DNA from 2 places in the Paenibacillus sp. FSL H7-0323 genome. Region 1 is predicted to be linked to the other one. Evidence: predicted binding sites of a transcription regulator. Region 1 holds the regulator's gene; the other holds the start of a gene.
What was found. The regulator LexA, encoded in region 1, represses DNA repair genes until DNA is damaged. The targets are predictions, from matches to a motif close to CGAACATATGTTCG.

Region 1 (4,964 bases):
GGCGTTTCTTTGCTGTTCATATATATTTTAAGCGTAAGCTCTTCAATCACATTAGCTTCTTCATCAGCTTCCTTAAGGACGTTAATATCTGCACTTGTTGCAGTAGTTTTGCTGTTTTGATGTCTTTTGGAGACTTTTGAAAGGGTGAGTGCGTTAACCACAATCTCGGATCCCATTACATTATCAAAAGAGTATAGCTTTGCTACTGCTTTTTTGTTACTCTTCGGATTTTTGGTACCGATTGCCAATTTTTTATTAGGCTCGTTAAGTGCAATCAAGTGAGATTGATTGGGGGGAATGAATGTTTTGGTGAAGCTGATGTTAAAAGATGAGGTCGCATTAACTAGCTTAGAAATTTCAGATGAAGCAGATAGCGTTTTCAATTTTATAATGGCGGCACTTAGAATTAAAACAACTCCTAAAATAGCAAATAAGTACATCAAGATAATCAGCATATAATCACACCTCCTAGTTATCTCATTAGACTCAAATTGTTGCTTATTGAAAGATATGCCTGAATGATCTCCACTAGTATCTTTTAAAAGGGAAATTCGTGGAATTATAGGATCGGCTTCACGATTAACCCAAAAAAAGCACCCAGAGAAACCTTCCGATTCTGCAAATGATGCAAAATTGGGGGTTGCTGCAAGGGTGCTTTTTAAGATGATTATGAAAACCTATAGAAAATTGAAGGCAGTGATATGATCGGTATAAACAATCAGCTGTTTGTATTCGATCGGAGTCCCATAACTAGCATAAGGTCTTACAGTAACGTCATTGAGGACAACAAAGTTATAGCTGAAATTTTTATCAGGGTGTTCTGCTCCCAAATAAGATATGTATTCGTCTACAATTACATCATCCATCAAAGATTTTAAATCAAATACATCCTCTTTGTTGGAGACGGTTGGAGAGACGATTCCCTGAATGCTGCCAAAAGAGGTGAGCAAATTCACTTTTTTTCCACTAGCTTGTTCATCATTTAAAAGTAAACCGGACAGCTTACCCAGTGCATCGACTTTAAAATCGACGAGGGTTCTAATTTTTGAATTATTCAAACTAAACACATCCTTTTCAATTTGCAATCCTGTTAACAATATTCGACATATAATCACGAAACTCCTAGTATGCTAATGAAAAAATACTTACTTATGTAATGACCCCCATTTTTTAATGTGATTTGGGGGTTGCCGAGCCTCCATTCGAATTTAATTTCTTATCGTTACTCGTGTGCCTATAGGGACAATAGCAGCGAGTGCTAACACATCCTCGTTGTACATCCGGATGCAGCCGTGGGACACCTCTTTCCCAATGGAGGAAGGGTCATTGTTTCCATGAATTCCGTAGTGTGGTTTAGACAGTCCCATCCAAAACACACCGAAGGGACCCCCTGGGTCGGGTTGTTTGTTAATAATAGTGAATTCACCCACTGGGGATTGGGTTAACATCTTACCGATGCCGACAGGGTAACCTCTAATCACAATATCATTGTCCAGAAGATATAACATTCGTTGGGTCAGATCTACAATAATTCGGTAGTTGGGCATTATACGCAACACTCCTTTCTAATTAGGATATGAGCAGAACGCCTAAAGGGTTATTCATAGAAAATGGCCATTTTAGCCATTGGGAACAAATGTTCGTAAGTGGTTGGAAAAGCAAAAAAACGTAGAAAAAAGGCTGTTCCGCATATGCGGAACAGCCTTTTATGTTAGAAGTGCATACTTAGTGGATATCTCGAAACAATCCGATGACTCTTCCGAGAATAGTTACGCGATTAAGGCGAAGCGGCTCATAAGCTGGATTCTCCGGCTGAAGCCGTATATGATCACGTTCCTTGTAAAAGGTCTTAACGGTTGCTTCATCTTCTTCGGTCATGGCTACAACGATATCTCCGTTGTCCGCTGTTTGTTGTTGGCGAACAATCACATAGTCACCATTCATAATGCCTGCGTCAACCATACTATCACCCATGACAGACAGCATAAATACTTTGTTGTCACCTACATAGTGAGTAGGAAGTGGGAAGTAGTCTTCGATATTCTCTGTAGCAGTGATAGGTACCCCGGCGGTAACTTTACCTACGACAGGAATCCGTGAGATGGTCTGCGCGAATTGGTGAACATTCTCTGAATCCTCTTGGCCTAGTAATTCTATTGCACGTGGCTTCGTTGGATCTCGACGAATAAGTCCCTTCTTCTCAAGCCGGTCCAAATGACCGTGAACTGTGGAGCTGGAAGCAAGGCCAACAGCTTCTCCAATTTCCCGGACGGAAGGTGGATAACCCTTGCTGCGGACTTCGCTTCGTATAAATTCCAGGATCGCCAGCTGGCGACTTGAAATCTTTGACATTGGAATCAACCCCATATAGTAATGTTTGGGAAAATTATAACATAGAACTACCGTTCGCACAAACATAAGTTCTAACTATTATAAATATTAATCTGCTAGAGTTAAAAAATGGTAGATGAATGATAATAAAATGAACCGTTTGAGTCTCTCGAAAAAAAGAGAACAATTGTTCTGAAATAGTATTGAACAAAACACATGTTCGTGTTATTATAAATTCGAAAGTAAGAACAAGTGTTTGGAGGATGATGATTATGCTAAAATACAGTACATACCGCAGCATCTACGATAAGGCCCCAGTGGTTGAATCTATAGGACATAATGACGTTGCCCGTAATTCCGCTAAGGTGAAAGAGATAACGGAACGTTTGCTTGGAGGGATGATTTCGTTGTTCCGTCAAGATTTCTTTATTAAGTTAATATTGATTTTCGTGCTAGTATTATCTGGCCTAACAGTAGTGGGAAATGTATTTGCAGGATCGACGACTATAATGAAGGAAGAGAAGCGGATTGTGGTTGAACGTGGAGATACACTATGGAGTATTGCCCTTAAGAATAAACCAGCTGATATGAAGACAGTTGTTTATATAGAAGGAATTAAACGTTCAAGTGGGATTAAGAGTAGTCAAATTAACGCTGGAGACATACTTACTTTACCTATTTATTAATTTTCTGAGAACATAATAGAATGACCAGTAGAGCTTGCAGGGAGTAGACCTTGACAAGCTCTTTTTCTCATGGCAGAGTTAGAATTAATTTATAGGGGGAGGGAAAGTATTGAATATTGATGAGTTGGTCGCGCGAATTAACGAATTGGCACGCAAACAGAAGAGCGTAGGCCTTAATCAAGAGGAAGTGGCGGAACGCGCCAAGCTTCGTGAAATTTACCTGGGGAATATCCGCAATAACTTCCGAGCACAATTAAATACTATTGAAGTAGTAGATAACGATGAGCATGAACAAGGTAACAAGGGGCTTAAACATTAGCTCGCTGTTCCTTTTCATAGATATTTCAGGATGACTAGGGGGAACGCACATGGCCCGTTCTTGGGAAAGAATGGTTCAACGCAACACACAGCAAATCAACAAGCAAAGAAAGAAGCAAGGCAAGGATACGATTTATGCCTCTAAATCTCCTACCCAGAATGCCGAAGTCTTTAAAGGTCGCAACATTGCATTTCCGGTAGTGTTAGTGATACTTGGCACTATGTTTTGGGTAGTTGGTTCTATTGATCAGGCCAAAGGTAATGGCATGCTGGCTAATTGGCTGGGAGTAGTACTGTACTATTTGCTGGCAGCGCTATTGTTCTTCCGTCGTCCGTACTTGAAGGTGGAAAAAGCAAGACTGTCCACTATTAAATTCAATCGCGAACGCGGACTTCCAGCTGCAGATATTGAGAAAATCACCCTTTCGCGTGGAGCTGTAGTCATTAAGCACAAAGGGAAACGTACGAAATGGATTTTCACAAAACTTATGAATCGCTATGATACTAATGCGATGAGTACACGATTAGAAGCATTTGCTAAAGCTCACAACATTGAAGTAGTTCACGAATAGAACTAGACCAGTTAAAGGGAGAGGGAGACCTGTAATGCCAATTTCTGCTGTACTATTTGACCTTGATGATACATTGCTGTGGGATGATCGGAGCGTCGAAGAAGCATTTCGTTCTGCTTGTGAAGCCGCCGGGGATACGATCGATCCACAAGAACTAGAAGTTGCAGTTCGTAAGGAAGCAAGTAGCTTGTATGAATCTTATGAGACGTTCCCATTTACAAAGATGATCGGAATTAATCCTTATGAAGCACTCTGGGCTAACTTTACGGCAGGTGAACAGCCAGAATTCCGTCAATTGGAGCAGCTTGCACCGGTATATCGTAAAGAGTCTTGGCGTCGCGGACTTGCAGTGTTAGGGGTGGAAGACGAAGCACTAGCTGAGACCTTGGCAACTAAATTCGCAGCAGAGCGCAGAAAACGTCCATACATCTATGAAGAAACAATGCATGTACTGGAACAGTTACGGGGTCAAGTGAAGCTTTTGCTACTTACGAACGGCTGTCCTGCACTGCAACAAGAGAAACTAGATGGTGTGCCCGAGTTAATTCCTTTCTTTGATCATATTGTGATTTCCGGAAGCTTTGGTAAAGGCAAACCGGATAAGGAAATTTTCCTGCATGCTTTAGAGCTTCTTGATGTAACGCCTGAGCAAGCGGTTATGGTCGGCGATAAGCTGACAACGGATATCCGTGGGGGGCTGGCAGCAGGGTTGACCGCGGTCTGGATTAATAGAAAAGGTAGAGCACCTAGTCTTGATATTCATCCGGATCATGAAATCAATCACCTTGAGGAACTTCTTCCACTAGTTCAATCCTTGTAAGATATACAGAGCTATTAGCTCCAATATAAAGACTTTATAAAAGCAGCGAGTTTCTGAGATCCTAAGAAACTCGCTGCTTTTCTGTACATACATACTAACATAAGGATTTCATTAGATTTTTAAGTAAATGATTTAAGTCACAAGACTAATGCGGAATTGATGCAAAATACTGAAAAACCAATAATAATGTGTATAATAGATGGAGATGTATAACATGAATTGGTAGATTTTTATTAT
Region 2 (4,964 bases), 1.5 Mb from region 1:
CGACAGTGCTGGAATGCTTCTCGCATACGGGCAGCTTCACGCTGCATGCCTGCAAGTATGGCGCGAAAAAAGTAACCTGCCTTGACGTTTCAGCACACGCCATTGAGAGTGCCAAAGTGAATGTGGAGCTGAACGGCTTTAGCGATCGTGTTGAATTCGTAGTGGATGATGCTTTTGCATATCTACGGAATCAGGTTAAAGGACTAGAGGAACGTTCTGAACGGGCGACAGTTGCCAGTGGAACAGATACCGCAGCAGCTGCTACAAATCCTAAATCCGGAGGCAAAACAGCCAAAACCGACACATCCAAGCCGATGACGGCAGGTGGAGGAAGAACTTGGGATGTAGTCATCTTGGACCCTCCGGCGTTTGCCAAAACCAAAAGTGCAGTAGCTGGCGCTTGCCGTGGTTACAAGGATATCAATCTGCACGGGATGAAGCTGGTGAACGAAGGCGGCTATTTGGTTACCGCAAGCTGTTCTTACCATATGCAGCCAGATCTGTTCCTCGAAACGATTGCCGATGCAGCTAAAGATGCTGGCAAGGTGTTGAGACTTGTAGAATGGCGGGCCGCAGGCAAAGACCATCCACAAATACTTGGCGTTAACGAAGGGCACTATCTGAAGTTTGCGATTTTTGAAGTACGGAGTAAAAAATAAGCCTGAAGGTCAAAAAGGTTTACAGTGCCAAGTAACAAATAAGATAAAAGGGCTGGTCGTAGGGTGGCCGTGAGTCGACTGTAAGGCAAGGAGTTGCCAATGGACTCAGATGACTCTATTTAGCGTAAACAGCCCATTATTGAATTCTTACGGACCCTAAAGGCGCTATTGCCCCAATAACACCCGTAATGCAGCACATTTTCGAAGAATAGCGTCAGTGGGGTCCGAAAAGTTGCCATAACAGCACTGAATCCACGAATAACGGCTCCTGGGTCCCTAAGTAATTAATGAAACAAGCCTAGCCGAAATGTTGAGTGTTAAATTCGGAATACTAAATAGTAAACAACGAATGATGCTTATTGAATTATGATATGCGGAATGCGGATTACAAAACGATCGGCGTAGAGTGCTAATGTTGAGTATTGAACGCTGAACGCCAACAGTCTAACATTGACCCTATGCTCCGACATTGGCAGCTCCTATCTAACGTTGCACAACTGGCATTAAAAACAAACTAAACACTCTAAAAAGCAAGCCGCCAAAATCCGGAGGTTTGCTTTTTTTATTTGTACTCATAGCTGTTTATCCTTTGTAAAACATTAGAAAATACTAGCAAACACATGTTCCGATTAGTGTGGTTATGATATACTGAGGGGACGAGGAATCACTGAACTTTTTTAATTGGAGTGTAATCAATGGGTGGATATTTCACCCTGTATTCTATATATTTTCTCCGCTACGGAAGGAGTCTATCATTTATGCCGGTAACCTTTTTACTAGGCCGCTCGGGCAGTGGCAAGACAACAAAAATATGGGAATCTATCTCTTCTTCCTTAGAAAAGGAACCGCTTGGTGCGCCGATTATTATTCTTGTGCCAGAGCAAGGTTCTTTTGGAGCAGAACGGGGGCTTCTGACCGTAGGGAATGTGAAGGGAAGCCTTCGGGCGCAGACACTGAGTTTTTCGCGGCTTGCCTATCGTGTGAAGCAGGAAACTGGTGGCAGTGCAAGTCTGCCAATCAGTGAAGAAGGTAAGAAAATGTTAATTTACAAAATCATCAGTCGCCGCAAAGAGGAACTGAAATTATTCGGTGCCTCAGCAGACAGACCGGGTTTTGTGGAACGTCTGAACCAACTGCACACTGAGATGAAACGTTGCTGTTTGGGTTCCACTGATTTAGAGGAACAGCTGTCCGCTATGCGAGGAGCTATTGCAAGAAGTCCTATTCTTGAGGGTAAGCTGGATGATTTGCAGCTGGTATTTAGCGATTTAGAGAAGGAAATGTCCCGTCTTTATATCGATGAAGAGGATCGTTTAGCAGAACTGGCTGAGCATATTCCAGATTCCTCCTACATTCGCGGGGCAGAGATTTGGGTAGATGGGTTCCATGGATTTACTCCGCAGGAATTCGTAGTGCTTCGAGAATTGATGCAGCAAGCTTCGAGGCTGACGGTTTCGCTTACAATTGATCGTCCTTACCCCTATGGAGATCAGTTGAATGAGCTTGAATTGTTTCACCCAACTGCGGTTACTTACATTAAACTGCGAGGAATTGCTGAAGAGCTGGGCATTGATGTATGGGACGAGCTGTTGGAGCCAACGGTTCTTCCGCGTTTTGAGGAAAGTCCAGTACTTGCTCACCTTGAACGGGGATATGATCGCCGGAAGGCTTGGATAGGTGCGGATGAACTGGCAAGAGAGGCTATATCCATAGGCGCCGCAGTTTCGCACAGAGCAGAGGTTGAGGGAGCCCTGCGCGAAATGACTAGACTGGCGCGGGATGAAGGTGCAAAATATGGCGAAATGGCCGTATTGATGCGCAATATTGGCGATTACGAGCAGCTGGTTCAGCCGTTGTTCCAAGATTATGGAGTGCCATTTTTTCTGGACCAGAAGGTGAATGAGCTGCATCATCCGCTAGTGGAGTTTATACGTTCCGCATTGGATGTAGTGCGTCGTCGCTGGCGTTATGAGGATGTATTCCGTTGCGTAAAGACGGAGCTTCTGCTTCCGCTAGACGGTAGTATTACGCGTGATGATATGGATGCTTTAGAAAACTATGTGCTGGCTTGTGGGATTCAGGGGTACCGCTGGACAGATGGCCGCTCCTGGAAAGGTATTCCTAGCTTGTCGCTGGAAGGCGGCAGACAGATGGATGATGAACTGCTTGCTACTATGGAACGATGCCGTGCTAGTATAACAGGTCCATTATTTGCTTTTGAGAAAAGAATCCAGAAAAGTCGTAGCGGTCTTGAACTTTGTACGGCATTGTACAAGCTGCTTGAAGAGACGGATGTTGCACGAAAGCTGGAGAAACTCAGTGTTAAGTCTATGGAGAAGGGCCAACCCGAGAAGGCTAGGGAACATAGCCAGTTGTGGGGTGCGGTACTTGATCTTCTAGATCAGATAGTAGAAATGATGGGCAATGAAAGACTTGAGTTTGAAGTGTTCACTGGAGTTCTAGAGACAGGTCTTGCTGAACTTAAAATGGGACTAGTTCCGCCCGCACTGGATCAAGTATTGGTCGGCAATATGGATCGGACTCGCCCAACGGGGGTTAAATACGCTTTTTTGCTTGGATTTAATGAAGGTGTTGTGCCTGCGCAGTTTAAGGAAGATGGAATTCTCTCGGAAGGTGAACGCTCCGTACTAGAGAATGCTGGAATGGAGCTTGCTCCCGGCGCTTCTCGTAAACTGCTGGACGAGCGGTTTCTGATCTATAATGCACTAACGACAGGAAGCCGAAAGCTCTGGATTAGCTACGCTACAGCGGATGATGAGGGCAAAGCTCTCCTTCCCTCTGAGGTTATCCGGCATTTGCATAGAATGTTCCCAAGGGTTCAAGAGCACAGCTTGTCAGCACTTCCCCCTTCGGGACTACCTATAGAAGTCGGAAATCCTATCCATCTCGGTTTCATTGGTCAACCAGAACAGAGTCTTCGCGCATTGATTATGCAGCTGCGGCAGTGGCGCCAAGGAACAGAAATTCCGGAGCTATGGTGGGATGTGTATAACTGGTTTACTAAGAACGAAGATCGTAAATTTCAACTGGAACGTTTGCTAAGTTCACTGTTCTATCGTAATGAGGGAACGAAGCTAAAGCGTGGCACAAGCCTCAGATTGTATGGTGGCTCAACACTGCGGGGCAGTGTGTCCCGGATGGAGAAATTTGTTGCGTGCTCATTTTCCCATTTTGCGTCCTACGGACTAAGACTGAAAGAGCGCCAGTTATATAAGCTGCAAGCACCTGATATTGGACAGCTGTTCCATGCTGCGCTAAGTGATATGGCGATAAGACTGAAACAAGAGGGACGGGGCTGGGGCAGCTTATCTCCGGATGAATGTCGGCGTGAGGCCAGTGAGACAGTAGAACGGCTATCTCCGATGTTGCAGGGTGAAATTCTAATGAGCTCCAAACGTTACGGGTACATCTCCCGTAAGCTTAAGAATATTGTTGGACGTGCTTCTGTGATTCTGGGCGAGCACGCCCGCCGGGGCAGCTTTGAGCCAGTAGGGCTGGAGCTGGATTTTGGACCGGATAAGGAGTTGCCGCCTTTAAGAATTACGCTGCCGAATGGCTGTGTGATGGAGGTCGTTGGCCGGATTGACCGTGTAGACATGGCTCGTGGAGAGAACGGTATTCTTCTGCGGGTAATTGATTATAAATCGAGCCAAAAGGATCTCAAGCTGCATGAGGTGTATTATGGCTTGTCGCTGCAAATGCTGACTTATTTGGATGTGCTGCTGACATATTCGGAGCAATGGCTGGGGCAGCCGGCACTTCCAGCAGGCACACTTTATTTCCATGTGCATGATCCGTTGTTAACTTCATCCAACGGGATGAACAAGGAACAGGCTGAGCAAGAGCTGTTGAAACGCTTCAAGATGAAAGGACTGCTTACAGCAGATCGTGAGGTTGTCTCCCTGATGGATACGACTTTAGACAAAGGGTATTCTTCTATCGTGCCTGTAGCAGTAAAAGCTGACGGCAGCTTTTATAGCAGTGCCTCAGTAGCTACACCAGAGCAGTGGGGCCATCTATTATCCTCCGTTAGAGGGACGATCTCGGATATCGGGACACGGATAACAGAGGGTGATGTAGCGATTGAGCCGTACCGAATTGGGCAGGAGACCGCCTGCACATTCTGTTCCTTTAGACCTGTCTGCCAGTTCGATGAAGCTGTGGAAGGTAACAGCTATAACAATCTGGGTAAGCCAGGGAAGGACGTTATATGGGATCTGCTGTCCCGCAAAGGAGGAACTACACCTTGAGTATGAAGGCTGAAATAGAAGCGAAACCGGAAGG

Region 2: a site for LexA is predicted at 1,273-1,286, ahead of addB (helicase-exonuclease AddAB subunit AddB). Genes of this name have one in related genera too.

What each region holds. Positions count from the first base shown of each region.
Region 1 is NZ_JBBODB010000001.1:1,827,793-1,832,756, reverse strand. Features, by position in the region: gene MHH89_RS08415 (hypothetical protein) at 1-455, opposite strand, end outside; gene MHH89_RS08410 (hypothetical protein) at 678-1,058, opposite strand; gene MHH89_RS08405 (L,D-transpeptidase) at 1,209-1,547, opposite strand; gene lexA (transcriptional repressor LexA) at 1,726-2,352, opposite strand; gene MHH89_RS08395 (LysM peptidoglycan-binding domain-containing protein) at 2,604-3,017, shown strand; gene MHH89_RS08390 (DUF896 domain-containing protein) at 3,127-3,336, shown strand; gene MHH89_RS08385 (hypothetical protein) at 3,386-3,907, shown strand; gene MHH89_RS08380 (HAD family hydrolase) at 3,942-4,727, shown strand.
Region 2 is NZ_JBBODB010000001.1:3,336,247-3,341,210, reverse strand. Features, by position in the region: gene MHH89_RS15300 (class I SAM-dependent rRNA methyltransferase) at 1-659, shown strand, start outside; gene addB (helicase-exonuclease AddAB subunit AddB) at 1,418-4,930, shown strand; gene addA (helicase-exonuclease AddAB subunit AddA) at 4,933-4,964, shown strand, end outside.